Regions from separate parts of the Clostridium sp. 001 genome, predicted to be linked through region 1. Evidence: a T-box and tRNA genes for the amino acid it is inferred to sense, from the RefSeq annotation. Region 1 holds a T-box; the other holds one or more tRNA genes.
What was found. The T-box of region 1 lies ahead of metG (methionine--tRNA ligase). A T-box ahead of a tRNA ligase gene usually reads a tRNA of that ligase, here a tRNA-Met.
Positions count from the first base shown of each region.

Region 2: it encodes a tRNA-Met, which carries the amino acid that the T-box ahead of metG (methionine--tRNA ligase) is inferred to sense. The anticodon was not compared.

Region 1 covers NZ_CP020473.1:2,496,697-2,505,884, reverse strand. Annotated here, with positions in the region: gene metG (methionine--tRNA ligase) at 257-2,191, opposite strand; T-box leader at 2,280-2,518, opposite strand; gene B5S50_RS11705 (uracil-DNA glycosylase family protein) at 2,541-3,119, opposite strand; gene B5S50_RS11700 (spore maturation protein) at 3,213-3,731, opposite strand; gene B5S50_RS11695 (nucleoside recognition domain-containing protein) at 3,757-4,332, opposite strand; gene B5S50_RS11690 (hypothetical protein) at 4,513-4,755, shown strand; gene B5S50_RS11685 (hypothetical protein) at 4,768-4,953, shown strand; gene B5S50_RS11680 (glucosaminidase domain-containing protein) at 5,008-6,504, opposite strand; gene B5S50_RS11675 (polysaccharide deacetylase family protein) at 6,575-7,480, opposite strand; gene B5S50_RS11670 (polysaccharide deacetylase family protein) at 7,651-8,604, opposite strand.
Region 2 covers NZ_CP020473.1:4,041,098-4,050,285, reverse strand. Annotated here, with positions in the region: gene B5S50_RS18920 (CPBP family intramembrane glutamic endopeptidase) at 1-426, opposite strand, end outside; gene B5S50_RS18915 (CPBP family intramembrane glutamic endopeptidase) at 440-1,267, opposite strand; rRNA gene rrf (5S ribosomal RNA) at 1,514-1,630, opposite strand; rRNA gene B5S50_RS18905 (23S ribosomal RNA) at 1,895-4,784, opposite strand; rRNA gene B5S50_RS18900 (16S ribosomal RNA) at 5,280-6,789, opposite strand; tRNA gene B5S50_RS18895 (tRNA-Met) at 7,448-7,523, opposite strand; gene B5S50_RS18890 (FGGY-family carbohydrate kinase) at 7,801-9,188, opposite strand, start outside.

The DNA of each region.
Region 1 (9,188 bases):
AAATTAATAGTGAAGGATGATTTTTAGCTATCGCAAAAATCTTTAAATTTATATAAGTCAGCGCTTAGTAATGTTTTGCTTTAGCAAAACGAGTCTTCAAAAATTTAATTAAAGATTTTTTGTAGTGTAACGAAAAAAATCCACATTAACTATTAATTCTTCATTCTTAACTATTAACTAAAAAAGTTGCTTCGCAATTTTTTTATATCAAATCAAAATTTCACATGTGCCAAAGTTGAATTATATAAAATTCACATTACCTTACTGTGCTTCCACTTGGGATTTCATCAGAAAGTGATAGTATGGATAATTTACTATCATCATCTGAAGCTGCAGATAATATCATTCCTTCTGAAATTTCACCTTTTAATTTTACAGGTTTTAAATTTGCTACAAATACTACATATTTGCCCACAAGCTGTTCTGGCTTATAATACTTTGCAATTCCTGAAACTACCTGCCTCTGTTCCTTTCCCATTTGAAGTTGAAATTTAAGTAGTTTATTGGATCCTTTTATGTTTTCACATTTTAAAACTTTAGCAACTCTTAAATCTATTTTATCAAAATCATCTATAGTTATTTGTTTTTTTAAAGATTTTTCATTAGAACTCTGTGCTGCTTTTTTTTCTTCTTTTAGTTTATTTAATTCCTCTATTTTTTTATCTACATCTATTCTAGGAAATAATAACTCTCCCTTACTTATCTTTGTTCCAGCTTTAGTTCCATTAAAAGAGGCTATACTATCCCAGGAAACAACGTTTGTATTAAGTTGTTTATACATTTTAGTGCTTGTTTCAGGTAAATATGGAGAAACACATACAGATATTATTCTAAGTGACTCTAAAAGATTGTAAAGCACTGTTCCAAGCCTATCTTTTTTAGCCTCATCTTTAGCTAATATCCATGGTGTAGTTTCATCTATATATTTATTTGATCTAGTTATAAGATCCCATATATTATCTAAAGCTTCTGGTATTCTTAAATCGTTCATATTCTTCTCTACTTTTTCAGGAGTTTCTAATGCTAAATTTATAAGTTCATCATCAATTTGTTCTTTTTTTATTGGTTCTTGCACTACTCCATCAAAATATTTTTCAACCATAGCACAAGTTCTAGATAATAAATTTCCCAAATCATTAGCTAAATCTGCATTAATTCTTTTTATAAATATTTCATTATTAAACAATCCATCTGAACCAAATGGTATTTCTCTCAATAGATAATATCTAACAGCATCTGCACCAAAATTATCTACTAAAACTACAGGATCTACTACATTTCCCTTTGACTTTGACATCTTTCCCCCATCTACCAGAAGCCATCCGTGTCCGAATACCTTTTTAGGAACAGGAAGTCCTAATGCCATAAGCATTATAGGCCAATAAATTGTATGAAACCTTAATATGTCTTTACCAACTAGATGTACATCTGCTGGCCAGTACTTATTGTATAACTCTTCATTTTCACTACCGTATCCAAGAGCTGTTATATAATTTGCAAGAGCATCTATCCAAACATATATTACGTGTTTTTCATCAAAAGTTACAGGTATTCCCCAATTGAAAGATGTCCTAGAAACACACAAATCTTGAAGTCCAGGCCTTAAGAAATTATTTAGCATCTCATTCTTTCTAGATTCAGGCTGTATAAAATCAGGATGATCCTCAATATACTTTATAAGTTTAGGCGCATATTTTGACATTTTAAAGAAATATGCTTCTTCCTTAGTTTTCTCTACTGGTCTTCCACAATCAGGACACTTTCCATCTGCTGCTTGGGTTTCTGTCCAAAAGGATTCACAAGGTGTACAATATAATCCCTCATAACTTCCCTTATATATATCACCTTGGTCATACAATTTCTTAAATATTTTTTGAACTGCCTTAACATGGTAACCCTCTGTAGTTCGTATAAACTTGTCATAACTTATATTCATCATATCCCACAGCTTTTTAATTCCAGCAACTATTTCGTCCACATATTCTATAGGAGTAACGCCCTTTGCTTCAGCTAATCTCTGAATCTTCTGTCCATGTTCATCTGTTCCTGTCAAAAGCATAACATCATAACCTGTAAGCCTTTTAAATCTTGCAAGAGCATCTGCTGCTACAGTAGTATAGGTGTTTCCTATATGAAGTTTTGCAGATGGATAATAAATTGGCGTAGTAATATAATAAGTTTTCTTGGTCATGTTTTTCTCTCCCTTTTTCTTCTAGTTTTATTGTATTTCTAATTATTTTTTCATATAAAAAAACCCCCATATGGAAAAATTCTTTCCACATAGAGGCGTAAATTACGCTTTACCACTCTACTTTACTTTTACTTCACAATAAAAGCATCATTAAGTAACTATTCATTACCTTGTAATGTAACGGTTACTACCGTACCACTCTACTATTATTTCAAGCGATATACTCTAGAGCCATATTCATAAATCTTATTGCATTCGGCTCTCACCCAAACCTGCCGACTCTCTTTGTGCAAACTAATTTACTACTCTTTCCTTCACAGTATTTAACAATATAATATGTCATATAATTTTATGTGTCAACATTTTTTGTTTGAAAAATTTCTTCACTTTTCTTTTTTATACTTTTTAAATCTTCCCAAAATGCAGATTTTTTATTCACATCTCTTAAAACTGCTGAAGGATGAAAAGTTGCAGTCATATAAAAACCTTTTTTTTCAACCCACTTTCCTCTATCTCTTGTAATTCTCCAATCCTTTCCCAATATGCAGCTCATAGCAGTTGCACCGAGACAAACTATTATTTTAGGCCTTATAAGTGCTACTTGATTTCTCAAATATGGAATACAGGCTTCTTCTTCCTGCTCATAAGGAGTTCTGTTATTTTGGGGCCTGCACTTACAAATGTTACATATGTAATAATCCTTTTCCCTATATAAATCAAGTGCCTCAAGAGCTTTCGTCAAAAGCTGACCTGCCCTACCTACAAAAGGTATTCCCGTTCTATCCTCATCTGCTCCTGGTGCTTCTCCTATAAACATAATATGTGCCTTAGGATTTCCATCTCCAAAAACCATATTAGTTCTGTTATCTCCTAAACTACATTTATGACAATTTAAACATTCTTCATAGAGCTCTTTCCACCTTAACAACTTAACTCACATCCCGAATAATTATGAATTATACTATATATTATACAACTAATTATTATAAGGTAAAATATAAACTTTCATACCAATTTTCAATTAAAACATAATTCTAGTTACTATAACTGCTGTGATTATTGCAGTTATATCTGCCATTACTGCCGCCCAAAGGGTATGCCTTATTTTTTTTATACCAACTGCTCCAAAATAAACTGTAAGAGTATAAAATATAGTTTCCGTAGAACCCATAATTATAGAGGAAATTCTACCTATGTAACTATCTGGTCCAAATTTACTTAAAGTTTCAGCGAATATTCCAAGAGCCCCACTGCCTGATAAGGGCTTTACAAGCACAAGAGGTACTACTTCAGGAGGAAGTCCTATAAATTTTACTACAGGTTTTACAAATCCTATAAAGTAATCTAAAACTTTAGATTCTCTAAAAACCCCTACTGCTATTATCATTGCTAGTAGGTACGGAAATATCTTAATACATATATCTATCCCTTCCTTGGCTCCTTCTACAAAACATTCATATACCCTAACTTTTTTCATTTGACCATAGGTAACCATAAATATAATAATTATTGGTATTATTGCTTTTATTATGTACTTCACTCTACCCTACTCCTTTTAAATAAAGTTAAAAATATCTCTGGAGAATTTTACAACATACTACCCCTACTATTGCAGATATAGTAGTTGTAATTATGGCTGGTATTATTGTTTCTGCAGGATTTTTAGATCCCATTGCCGCTCTTATAGATATAACCGTAGTTGGGACAAGCTGTATGCAAGCTGCATTTAAAACTAAAAAAAGCGCCATATCATCACTTGCTTCTTCTTTCTTTTTATTGAGATTACTAAGCTGATCCATAGCTTTTATTCCAAAAGGAGTGGCTGCATTAGATAATCCCATCATATTAGCAGTTAAGTTCATAACTATTGGCCCTATAGCTCTTTCATCTTTAGATGCATCCTTAAACAAAACTTTCAAAATGGGTCTCATTAAACTTGCTATTTTATTCATAAGGCCACTTTTCTCTGCTATTTTCATTACTCCACACCAGAGACACATTATTCCCAAAAGACTTATCATAAGTTTTACTGAAGCATCTGAAGAAGCTATAATAGACTTGGACACTGCCTCTCCCCTTCCAGATAATATTCCAAACCCTATTCCAAAGGCTAAAATAAAAAACCATATAATGTTTATCACAATATAACCACTCCCCCTATAATCCAAAATATACAAATATTTATCATATAACTAATATATGATAATAAGAATATAAAATTACCTATAAGTAGATGGATTTTATAGAGATGAAATGATTGAAAATCCCTTTTAATAGTGTTACCATTTATGTTGTGATAATTTTTAAATTGGAGGTTAATAATGACCATTAGAGATATAATGAAATATATAGAAAGTGAATATCTAGTTATAAATGATACTCCCTGTGAAATATGTGGAGGAGAATATTTAGCTGAAAATTCAAATGTATCCATAGTTGATGGTATCCCCTACGATGTTTGTAATTGTGTATGTTCAGAATGCGGCCATGAAAAAACTTTTCAATTTTGTGCACCATTTGTAGAAGATGAAGATTTATCAAAAATAAAAAATATATTAAATTAAGGAGAATTATTAATGAAAGAAAACACTTTAAATTTGGCCCAACAAGATATCGACGAAGCTCTGTCAGTTATTGAAAGTTTGGAAAAAGCCATCATGAGAGACAGCTCACAGAATCAGGTATTGAAAGACAAATTTCATCTTCTTTACGACAAAGTAAACGAATTGGAAAATATACTAAAAAGTGAAGGAATTATTTAAATAAAAAACACTATCTAATCATCATTGATTTTGATAGTGTTTTTATTATATTTATTATTTATATTTAGGTATTTCAAATTCTAATGTTAAATTAGAACCTGCTGTTATATCCTGCATTTCCTTTATTATATTTGGTATTTGTTTATATGCCCAAGATATATCCGTAGCATATTCATGCTGTCCGGGATTCCCAGGATTCCACCTCATTTTATAAATAGTGTTTTGATTTGTTGACGGATTGTTTATATACCACTTTCCTATCCACTGCGCTCCACCTGAAATAGCTCTCTCTACAGTAGTCCATCCATTCTCATATGCAGTTTTAGTTCCATTTAAAACAGCATTATCGTCTGTTGCATTTATTCCAAAGAAATTATATACAGGTACTCCATAAATATAATTTCCACTACTATCTGTTGCTCCACCATTTGCGAGCTTAGAAGTACCATTTCCTGTTTCAAGCATAGCATGTGAAACTAAATAAGATACACTTATATTATTATTTTTAGCTGCATCTAAAAATGCTTGTCCTTTTCCATCAAAAATTCCTTTTCCTTTTAGAAAATTATTTAGACTATCTGCTGTAACACCATCAGAATATGTAAGCTTTAAAAATTGATATTTACCATAACTGTCAAGAAAATTATTTGGATCAGCATAATATTTTATCTGATTTTTAGTTGCAGCATTGTCCATTACATTAGCTGCTACAAATACAGGTGTACTATCCGAATTTAACTGCGTATTTACCATATCGTCTAAAGCTATATCATAATTTACAAATTCACTAGACTTACTATCTACATTATCCACACATCTAAAATAATCTACAAAATAATTATCATATTCTGTATTTCCATCTTTATGGGCTCCAGTAACACCTGTCCTTTTTACATAAATTACTGCTTTGTATTTTTCACCGTTAGTACCTGCACTCAACGTTTTTAAAGATGTTATTTTTCCGCTTTCTTCATTAGTATATCCATTTGTAAGCTCAGTATAACTTCCTTCTTTATCGTTTTGTCCATTTACAAAAATTCTATACTGAACATCTGATGAACTATCACATTGTATTAAAAAGCCTTGTTTCTCGGATGACAAAAGTGGTACATATTCAAATTTGTTGGAAGTTATTTTAGGAAGATCTGTATAACCTGTCCCATCTGAATATTTATTACTTGTAGTAAACTGCATACTTAAAGGGTTGGACAAATTTTTTCCTGAAGCTGATTTTAATCCTTCCCCTATAACAAGATTATATTTTTCACTTGGATCATATCCTGATACCTTAGGACTTACCATCACAGTACTTGGATCATTTCCCAAAGTTACTGCCACAGGAACCTGAACATTATTTTTATCATTAACTTGTATGTTAGTACTATTTACAGTACTTGGTTCCAAATTGCTGCTGAATTTAACAGTCCACTCTTTATTGGTATCAATATTTATCCTAGGAGATCCCAGTGAAGAATTTGCAGATACCTTAAATTGAAAAGCAACTAGTGCAAAAGCTGCTGTTATTATAAGTGTCTTTACATTCTTATTCAATTTTTTCCCCCCCAAATATTTCAATTTTAATTATTTTATTACTTGAACGTATTACTCTAGGTAAAAGTCTTCACTTGTTGGTATTTTCATAATTACTATTCGTAAGCCGTCTTTTAAATTCGTTCATTCCATACTTTTCACTTACATATACTCTGTGCAAAGTATATATTCCTTGGTCCTTATTAGCCCACCCCCCTGCTGTAGTAAAAGCCATACTATATCCTTCTGTCTTTAATGCCTTTATGGCACTTTCATTCCATTTGCCATAAGGATATGCAATATACTTTATTTTTTTATTAAGAAGTTTTTCTAAGAATTCCTTTGAATCTTTTAAAGTCTGTATTTGTTTGTCATAAGTTAACCTATCAAGTTTATCGTGATTTACTGTATGACTTTCAATATCCATACCATAACTATCCATTTGCTTTAACTCACTGGAAGTTAAAAAATCTTTCTCGTTATTTATACTACTTGTAATCATAAACACAGTAGCCTTAAATCCAAACTCCTTTAAAACAGGAAAAGCATTCTCATAGTTATCCTTATATCCGTCATCAAGAGTTATCACTACAGATTTATTAGGAACTGGTTTATTATAAGCCAAAAAATTATAAAGTTCATTTAAAGTAAGGGTAGTATATCCATTGTCCTTTAAATACTTCATCTGTTCTCTAAATTTTCCCTTTGGCACCCTTAATTCATTTCCCTTTTCATAATCTATGGAATGATAATATAAAATAGGAATAGACTCAGAGTTATATTTTAAATTATTTCCTGTAAATTCTCTATCCTTAACAGGTGATACCTTTTTTATATTTGTTTGATTTTTTTTATCAAACTTTACATTTGATTTATTATCGACCTTTTTTTGGTCATTTGAAGATACAAGTTTAGTTTTGTAAACACTATGTACACCAATTATAAAGAAAATCAATAAAACTAGAGCAATTAAACCTTTTATATTTTTATTTTTCATATTATCGCTTCTTTCCAACCTAACCTGGATGATGCCTACACTTTTCTCATTAGTTATGTAGATTATAAATTTTCTAGTAAATAAAGTAGGCTTTTTCCTAAATTTATTATATCAAACAATCATATACATAAAAAGCTTAATTTCAAAAGTCTATAAGTTCATTTTTTTCTTTAAGCTATTGTTTTAAATTCATATCCCTGACCTTTTAGATATTCTATAATTTGAGGTAATGCTCTAGCCGTTTCTTCTTTACCATAAGTATCATGCATAAGTATAACAACTTTTTGTTGTGAACCTACACTTCTTTTTACATGTTCTAAAAGCTGATCTGCATTTTTTCTTCTTCCCTCTGCATCAAAATCATAGGCATTCCAATCTATGCTGTACATATCTTTTTCCTTTAGTCGTGCGTTAAATTCATTTAAATTAGGATCATGGTAGTATGCCCTTGACATATACCCTCCTGGAAGTCTTAGTACTCTAGTATTAAAATCTTGTCCAACAATATTCCTTATAGCTGCATTATCCTGTTCAACTTCTGCCATAACAGTACCTACATCAAGTCTATTCCCAGGATATAACCTTCTCATGCTGTGTGTATAAGTATGATTTCCAATAGCATGTCCCTCTTTTAATATTTCTTTTACTAATTCCTTACTTTTTTCATTTTTTTCTACATTTTCTCCTAGCAGACAAAAGGTTGCTTTCACATTATAATTTTTCAAAGTATTCAATATTATAGGTGTTACAGTAGTAGAAGGTCCATCATCAAAAGTTAGAAATGCTATCTTCTTTCCATCATTTGGAGCTTTATTGTCCAATATATCTTTTACTTTTTGTGCGTCATAAGTATATTTCATTCCATCTTGAGATACATTATGTCTAATGTTCTTGTCCTTATCTGAACCTTGTTTATTACTACTTTTTACATTACTTTTAGATGCCTTCTTCTCACTAACTTCACTCCCAGCTTTTTTATCAGCAGATATTACCTTATTAGTTTTTGATTTATTCCCATGAAAATAATTATATCCACCATAGGACAAACCAAAGACTACAATCAATCCAAGTAACATCAATCCACTATTTTTAAAAATCTTACTAAAGTTGTTCCTTGTTGTCATTATATATTATCTCCCATCCACTTTTATTAAATTAAACTTTGCATAAAAATCCTTTCCCTAACATATTAAAACATGTATCTTCATTTTTGTTAAACAAAATATTAACAAATTATAAATTATTTCAGTTTTCGTTACATTTATAAAGCCTATTGTATGTTTGATTTGAAATAAAAACTATATTCAACATTATCCACAACATTATTACATATTTTGTGGATAACATGTTATTTTTATATAATATAAGTTATCTTTTCCCACTAATTTTCTGTCTAGGGTAAAGTTTAAAATCTAATATGCGTACCTCATTACTGCTATATTAAAAAAATATCTCTGAATAATAGTCATAAATACGGTATATCTAATAATATAATAGATACTACTAGTTGTAGACTTTTCCACATTATCCACAGATAATATGTTAATAAATTGTGTTATTAACGTATTATCTATAAAACAATATTTGTTTATACATAATTTTCATACTATTTATCCACATTATCCACACTTTTGTGGACAACATGTGGATAACATATTATTTAGTAACACATTTAATCCTATATCCATATAATATTATTAACCACATA
Region 2 (9,188 bases), 1.5 Mb from region 1:
CATGAAACTAATTCCTATAATAAAATTTGTATTTATTTTAGGAGATTTATTTACCAAATTTGACTGAACACTGCTTAACATAGTTGGGTTTATATAACTTACTAAAACTAGCATTATCAAAATAAATCCCATGCCTCCCATATAAGTTATTATTAAATTCACTGGAAGCTCTAATGCAAATCCTTTTTTAGAAGGTTTCTTTACAAAATCATAGACATTTATATTATTATTTTTCATAAACTTTAAAGTAATCAGAAACCATAGTACTGTTATTATAAGTGCACAAATTTCTATATAACTATCTGTCAAATGTACTTTAAAAATTTTCCCAAGTACTACAAGTATTCCTATACCTAACGCAAGTATGCAAAGCATTTTTAAAAATAAATATCTTGTCCTAGTCCCTTTAAGTAATTCAAAATCCATAAACATTCTCCTTTTATGCTGTAATTTCTTTATTCCAATTTGTTTTAACAAAATAAATACTCAAAGCTGTTCCTATAACAAAGCAAGCAATTCCAAGCACAAGCCACAATGAATTAAAACTATTTAAAGTAATGTTCTGTTTAGCTGTATTATTATCGATAAAAAATGATACAATTTGCAGAACAAAAACTATGAAATTATTTATAACATGGATTGATATAGTAACAAATATATTTTTAGTTTTCAAATATATAAGTGACATACATATACCAAAAACAACTGCAGATATCATTCCCACTTCATAATGAATAGCTCCAAATAAAATGGAAGACAGTACTACTGCTTTCATAACTCCAATTTTTGCTTTTAACCTGTTAAGTACAACTCCTCTAAAAATTAGCTCTTCTACTACAGGTGCTATAAATGAAGCTGCAATACCATTAATAATGATGCTATATAAGGAACTTGTATCAGTTTTATTTAGTTCTCCAAGAATTTCTTTCGTCAGTGAAGGTGATAAACTAATGAAAGCATAAATTATAATTATAAAAAGTCCAATAGTTATAGTAATATTTATTATAATACTAAGTGTTATGTCTTTGATAGTTAAATCTCTTTTCAAATTAAATATTTTATTTCTTATATCGCAGCCCACTTTTCTCAATTCTAACACAAACCATACTAAAACCCCTAAATTGCATAATAGTAAAAATAAATTTTCGTCTAATATTCCTGTTGATTTTACAAAACTTAGTTCAGAAATTATGCAGAAAAAAATTACTACAGCAGCATAAACCAGTATCACTTTTCTTATTTTCATAGTTTTAAAAAAATTATCCATATACATCCTACCTTTAAATTTAATTTTTACATATTTAAGTTTAAAGGTGTATACTTTCATGCCTCTTAACGAAACCTTAAAGTTCCCTTAATTTTTAAAATAAAAAAGATGAAGCGTTAAATAACACTTCATCTTTTCATCACCTTCATAATATCCTCAACTTTTCCTTATTAAAAAAATTTACTTTTAAGCATATACTTAAATACCCATTGCATAGAATGTTCTATACAATGGGTATTTTTACTTACCTGGCAGCGACCTATTCTCCCACAGGGCCTCCCCTGCAGTACCATCGGCACTGTGAAGCTTAACCTTCCTGTTCGGTATGGAAAGGGGTGTTACCTTCACGTCATTACCACCAGATTATTATCGAAAATTGCTATTAACTTCGCCCAGCTTCGTCAAATACCTCTCTACGGTGCTCAATTACCTCAGTAAGTTCCGCTCCTCGTTCAGCATTTTCCTCGCTGTACTCGTTACTATCAATTTTCTTATATATTACTTTTTAGAAATTCAAATCAAATTGAAATTAATGTCTTTAACTGTCAACTCTTCATTGTCAATTATCAACTTCATTTTATTTGTCCTCTCAAAATTGCACAGTAAATTTTTTTCTTTCGTTTTTATTTGGTCAAGCCCTCGACCTATTAGTATCAGTCAGCTTAACAAGTTGCCCTGCTTACACCTCTGACCTATCTCCTCGTGTTCTTCGAGGGGTCTTACTAGCTTACGCTATGGGAAATCTTATCTTGAGGTGGGCTTCACACTTAGATGCTTTCAGCGTTTATCCCTTCCCAACTTGGCTACCCAGCTATGCTCCTGGCGGAACAACTGGTTCACCAGCGGTCGGTCCATCCCGGTCCTCTCGTACTAAGGACAGCTCCTCTCAAATTTCCTGCGCCCGCGACGGATAGGGACCGAACTGTCTCACGACGTTCTGAACCCAGCTCGCGTGCCGCTTTAATGGGCGAACAGCCCAACCCTTGGGACCTACTTCAGCCCCAGGATGCGACGAGCCGACATCGAGGTGCCAAACCTCCCCGTCGATGTGAACTCTTGGGGGAGATCAGCCTGTTATCCCCGAGGTAGCTTTTATCCGTTGAGCGATGGCCCTCCCACGAGGTACCACCGGATCACTAAGCCCGACTTTCGTCCCTGCTCCACTTGTTTGTGTCGCAGTCAAGCTCCCTTCTGCCTTTGCACTCTTCGAAGAATTTCTAACCCTTCTGAGGGAACCTTTGTACGCCTCCGTTACTTTTTAGGAGGCGACCGCCCCAGTCAAACTGCCCGCCTAACATTGTCCCGTCTCCAGTTTCATGGAGCCCGGTTAGAATTCCAGTACTGTCAGGGTGGTATCCCAACATCGACTCGGTAATGGCTGGCGCCACTACTTCCTAGTCTCCCACCTATCCTGTACAGACAATACCGAAATTCAGTGCTAAACTGCAGTAAAGCTCTACGGGGTCTTTCCGTCCAATCGCGGGTAGCAAGCATCTTCACTTGCACTTCAATTTCGCCGGATTTGTTGTCGAGACAGTGCTCAAATCATTACGCCATTCGTGCGGGTCGGAACTTACCCGACAAGGAATTTCGCTACCTTAGGACCGTTATAGTTACGGCCGCCGTTTACTGGGGCTTAAGTTCTGACCTTCGCTTGCGCTAAGTCTTCCCCTTAACCTTCCAGCACCGGGCAGGCGTCAGCTCCTATACTTCAGCTTTCGCTTTAGCAGAAACCTGTGTTTTTGATAAACAGTTGCTTGAGCCTTTTCTCTGCGGCCACTTGCGTGGCTCTCCTTCTCCCTAAGTTACGGAGTTAATTTGCCTAGTTCCTTAACAACAATTCTTCCGATGGTCTTAGGATTCTCTCCTCACCTACCTGTGTCGGTTTGCGGTACGGGCACATAAAAGCTCCATAGAGACTTTTCTCGGCAGCGTGAAATCAGGTACTTCCCCTTGCGGGTTCCCCATCACACCTCATCATTGATATACCGGATTTTCCTGGTATACCTGACTCGGTGCTTAGACATACATCCATTTGTATGCACACCTTATCCTCCTGCGTCATCCCTTTTGTCAAACGCTTTTATGCGGTATCGGAATTTCAACCGATTGTCCATCACCTACGCCTTTCGGCCTCGGCTTAGGTCCCGACTTACCCTGGGCGGACGAACCTTCCCCAGGAAACCTTAGGTTTTCGACCAATAAGATTCTCACTTATTTCTCGCTACTTATGCCAGTATTCTCTCTCCTGTACAATCCACTGTTCCTTCCGGTACAACTTCAACTCATACAGGATGCTCCTCTACCACTCTTTCGAGTCCACAGCTTCGGTGGTAAGTTTTAGCCCCGGACATTTTCGGCGCATGATCTCTTGACTAGTGAGCTATTACGCACTCTTTAAATGAGTGGCTGCTTCTGAGCCAACATCCTAGTTGTCTTAGAAATCACACATCCTTTCCCACTTAACTTACACTTTGGGACCTTAGCTGGTGGTCTGGGCTGTTTCCCTTTTGACCACGGATCTTATCATTCGCAGTCTGACTGCCGGAATTCAAGTATATGGCATTCGGAGTTTGATAAGGTTCAGTAACTGTTGTCAGCCCCTACCCCATTCAGTGCTCTACCTCCATTACTCATTTCCGACGCTAGCCCTAAAGCTATTTCGAGGAGAACCAGCTATCTCCGAGTTCGATTGGAATTTCTCCGCTATCCACAGCTCATCCCATGGTTTTTCAACACCAACGTGGTTCGGTCCTCCACGGAATTTTACTTCCGCTTCAACCTGGCCATGGATAGGTCACTCGGTTTCGGGTCTACAACATACAACTTCGCGCCCTTTTCAGACTCGGTTTCCCTCCGGCTCCATACCTTAAGTACTTAACCTTGCTGCATATCGTAACTCGCTGGCTCGTTCTACAAAAAGCACGCCGTCGTACTTTACGTACTTCGACTGTTTGTGGACACACGGTTTCAGGTTCTATTTCACTCCCCTCCCGGGGTTCTTTTCACCTTTCCCTCACGGTACTCCTTCTCTATCGGTCACCAGGTAGTATTTAGCCTTGGGAGGTGGTCCTCCCTGTTTCCCACAAGGTTTCTCGTGTCTCGTGGTACTCTGGATTAGATCTGGCTGCTCTTTGCTTTCATTTACAGGGCTTTTACCTTCTCCGGCGGAGCCTTCCAGCTCTCTTCAATTAACACTTCACAGTATTTATGACCTATCCGCAACCCCAGGAACAAGTTCCTGGTTTGGGCTCTTTCCCGTTCGCTCGCCGCTACTTAGGAAATCGATGTTTCTTTCTCTTCCTCCGGGTACTTAGATGTTTCAGTTCCCCGGGTTTGCCTCTACAAACCTATGTATTCAGTTTGCAGTACCTAGCGTTATCTAGGTGGGTTTCCCCATTCGGATATCTCTGGTTCTCTGGCTATTTGCGCCTACCCAGAGCTTTTCGCAGCTTATCGCGTCCTTCTTAGGCTCCTGGTGCCAAGGCATCCTCCATGCGCCCTTTGTAGCTTGACCTTTATTATCGAAAATTGCTATTAACTTCGCATATCTTCGTCAACCTTTTCGCTGTGGTGCTCATTTACATAAGTAAACTCTGCTCCTCGCTCAAATCTTTCCTCGATCTGCTCGTTACTATCAATTTTCTTATTATCATCATATCATCTTTAAAATGATACTTTACTACAAAGGTTATATTATAACCTTAGCTTTACTTTATTTCTTATTTACTGTGCAATTTTCAAAGGACAATTTTTCAATTTACATTCCTAATTGGTTGTAAACTGAAAGAAGAATCTATCTGATCCTTCAAAATTAAACAGAGTGAAAAATTGCTATTAACTTCGTATATCTTCGTCAAAATCATTCACTGCGGTACTCATTTACATTAGTAAACTCTGTTCCTCGCTTATGTTTTTCCTTGATATACTTGTTACTATCAATTTTTAAGTATTAACTTACTTAAACCATCAATTTATAAGATAGATTATACTCTATCTTTCGACTCCCTAGAAAGGAGGTGATCCAGCCGCAGGTTCTCCTACGGCTACCTTGTTACGACTTCACCCCAATTACTAACCCCACCTTCGGCCGCGTCCTCCTAAGTTAGACTACGGACTTCGGGTGTTGCCAGCTCTCATGGTGTGACGGGCGGTGTGTACAAGGCCCGGGAACGTATTCACCGCGACATTCTGATTCGCGATTACTAGCAACTCCAACTTCATGTAGGCGAGTTTCAGCCTGCAATCCGAACTGGGGGCAGTTTTTGAGGTTTGCTCCACCTTGCGGTCTTGCTTCTCTCTGTACTGCCCATTGTAGCACGTGTGTTGCCCTGGACATAAGGGGCATGATGATTTGACGTCATCCCCACCTTCCTCCGCGTTAACCGCGGCAGTCTTGCTAGAGTGCTCAACTAAATGTTAGCAACTAACAACAGGGGTTGCGCTCGTTGCAGGACTTAACCTAACATCTCACGACACGAGCTGACGACAACCATGCACCACCTGTATCCCTGCCCCGAAGGGCTTCTCTTATCTCTAAGATATTCAGGGTATGTCAAGTCCAGGTAAGGTTCTTCGCGTTGCTTCGAATTAAACCACATGCTCCGCTGCTTGTGCGGGCCCCCGTCAATTCCTTTGAGTTTTAATCTTGCGATCGTACTTCCCAGGCGGAGTACTTATTGTGTTTACTGCGGCACAGAAGGGGTCGATACCTCCTACACCTAGTACTCATCGTTTACGGCGTGGACTACCAGGGTATCTAATCCTGTTTGCTACCCACGCTTTCGTGCCTCAGCGTCAGTTACGGTCCAGAGAATCGCCTTCGCCACTGGTGTTCTTCCTAATCTCTACGCATTTCACCGCTACACTAGGAATTCCATTCTCCTCTCCCGCACTCTAGATATCCAGTTTGAAATGCAGTGCCCGGGTTAAGCCCGGGTATTTCACATCTCACTTAAATATCCGCCTACGCACTCTTTACGCCCAGTAATTCCGGACAACGCTCGCCACCTACGTATTACCGCGGCTGCTGGCACGTAGTTAGCCGTGGCTTCCTCCTTGGGTACCGTCATTATCGTCCCCAAAGACAGAGCTTTACAATCCGAAAACCTTCTTCACTCACGCGGCGTTGCTGCATCAGGCTTTCGCCCATTGTGCAATATTCCCCACTGCTGCCTCCCGTAGGAGTCTGGACCGTCTCTCAGTTCCAATGTGGCCGATCACCCTCTCAGGTCGGCTACGCATCGTCGCCTTGGTAGGCCGTTACCCTACCAACTAGCTAATGCGCCGCGGGTCCATCTCAAAGCGGATTACTCCTTTAAATCAATTTCCATGTGAAAACTGATTATTATGCGGTATTAATCTCCCTTTCGGGAGGCTATCCCCCTCTTTGAGGTAGGTTACCCACGTGTTACTCACCCGTCCGCCGCTAATCCACTCCCGAAGGAGCTTCATCGCTCGACTTGCATGTGTTAAGCACGCCGCCAGCGTTCGTCCTGAGCCAGGATCAAACTCTTAATTTAAAAGTTTATATGGCTCTATAGAAAATCAATACTAACTTCGCATTTCTGCGTCAAACCTTTCGCTGTGGTGCTCATTTACTTAAGTAAACTCCGCTCCTCGCTCGAGGTTTTCCTTGAACTACTCGTTATTATTGATTTTAGAAAATTGCTATTAGCTTCGCAATACTGCGTCAAAGCTTTCATTCCGGTGCTCAATTACGTTAGTAAGTTCCGCTCCTCATTCAAACTTTTCCTTGTCTTGCTCGCTACTACCAATTTTTAATATATTACATTTCAGCTTGTTAGTAAAATATAATACATTATTCTTACGAAATTACTTTTTTAGCTGCTCTCGCAGCTCAAAAGAATTGCTGGTTTATTCTAAATAAGTTATACTTATATCTTCCTCTGTTTAATTTTCAAGGATCATTTTGCTGTCTCACTTCGACAGCTTTTATAGTATATCATCTTTGTTTCAACCTGTCAACTAGTAATTTACTATGAATTAAACTTTCTAAGTTATCGTTCAGTTGCGACAGGAATTATATCTTATCACATCTATTTTATCATGTCAATTAGTAATTTATTTCCAGGCTATTTATTACATTATATATTCTTTTAGTAATATAATTAATAACTTTTATATAGTACTATGCAAACTGAATTGCTGTAATACTCTTGGTTGCGGGAGCAGGACTTGAACCTACGACCTTTGGGTTATGAGCCCAACGAGCTACCAACTGCTCCACCCCGCGTCATTATACATTTATATTAACAACTATCCTTGGTTGTACTGGCCGCTTCTCGAAGCGACAAGTCATATCTTATCATATATGCAGATATAAGCAATTAGCAATATTCGGTGTTTACCATACAATATTGCAGCAATACCTCATTATTCTTCTATATACCCAATAATTCATATAGTGACACACCTGACATAGTTTGCTGAAAATAAGTATTAACCCTCAATTAGTATCAGTCAGCTCATTATGAAAAAGAGATTAGCAATTAACTGCTAACCCCTTTTTATCACTTTATGTTGCTAACCACACCATTTAATACACTTTTTCTAATTGCATACTGCTCCTTATATATATTTGAATTGTTGGCATTTGGACTATATTTATTGATAATTTTTAGATTGCTGACAAGCGCCTTCTTTAAGTCCTCTATATCACCTGCTGCGTATGCACCAATAATACAATCTGTAAGTACAGCACCTCCTGAGACTTCTAGTGTAATTGTTTCACTTTGCATAATGTCTGCTTTAATTTGATTCCACAAATCATCTCTACTTCCACCCTCGGTAACGGTAATTCTGTCTATTTTGATACCAGCATTTCTATAATCATTTGTAATTTCCATATAATCATAAGCAATGGCCTCCAAAACAGACCTCCATAAAACAAATTGATCTGTATCCAAGGTCATGTTGAAAAAACAGCCTTTTATCTTTGAAAATTGACCATATCCACCAGTTAAATATGGTAAGAAAATCACACCATTGCATCCCGGTACAACCTTTTCCGCTCCTCTGCTAAGCAGTTTATAATAGCTATCATCATCAGATTTTTGACAAATGTTATCCTTAAACCAACGCAGTGCCAGACCTCCAGTTCTAACAAATCCCCAGTAAAAATATGTATTTTCTAAAGTACCGCTGTTAAAAATCAATTCACTTCCTCTTTGACTAAGCTCTGGAATAATCCCATTTGTAGAGACACAGAACATGGCACAAGTTCCTGCAACATCTACAGCCTTATTTGCTTCAAGAATTCCACTTCCCAGCATGGACTGCATTGTATCACCTGCACCAGCACAAATTGGTATGCCATGAGGACATCCCGTTTCCTTTGCCGCACTTTCCGATAACGTACCAATAATATTCCAGGGCCTTACAATCTTAGGCATATAGCTTTTAGCTATCCCTAATATATCAAGCTGTTTATCAGACCATTCCTTTTCATATACACAATATCCAAGGCCCCATCCCGACATAGTTCCCCAATCAACAAAAGCATCCTCACTCTCTAAACCTGCAAGATTCATCAAAATATAGGGAGCATTATGGACAAATTTTTTGCCTCTTTTTTGAAATTCTTTATTATTTGCTAAGATCCATCTTGCATGCAGTGCTGGAAACATACAGTTTGGATCAGCATTTCCTGTTTCCTTTCCCCAAATATCAAGATTCAATTTCTTAAGGACTTCAGCATCACTCTGTGTTCTTGAATCCAAATAGTTTATGTAAGGTGTAATTGCCTTTCCACTTTCATCTATACCCACAATTCCACAAATAATTCCATCCCCCATAATTGCTTTAATTAAGCTAGGATCAATTTCTTGTTTTTTTAACTGTTCTACGCACTGCTTCATGCCAAGCTTTGTAAGTAAAAGATATTCATCTGCGTCCATAT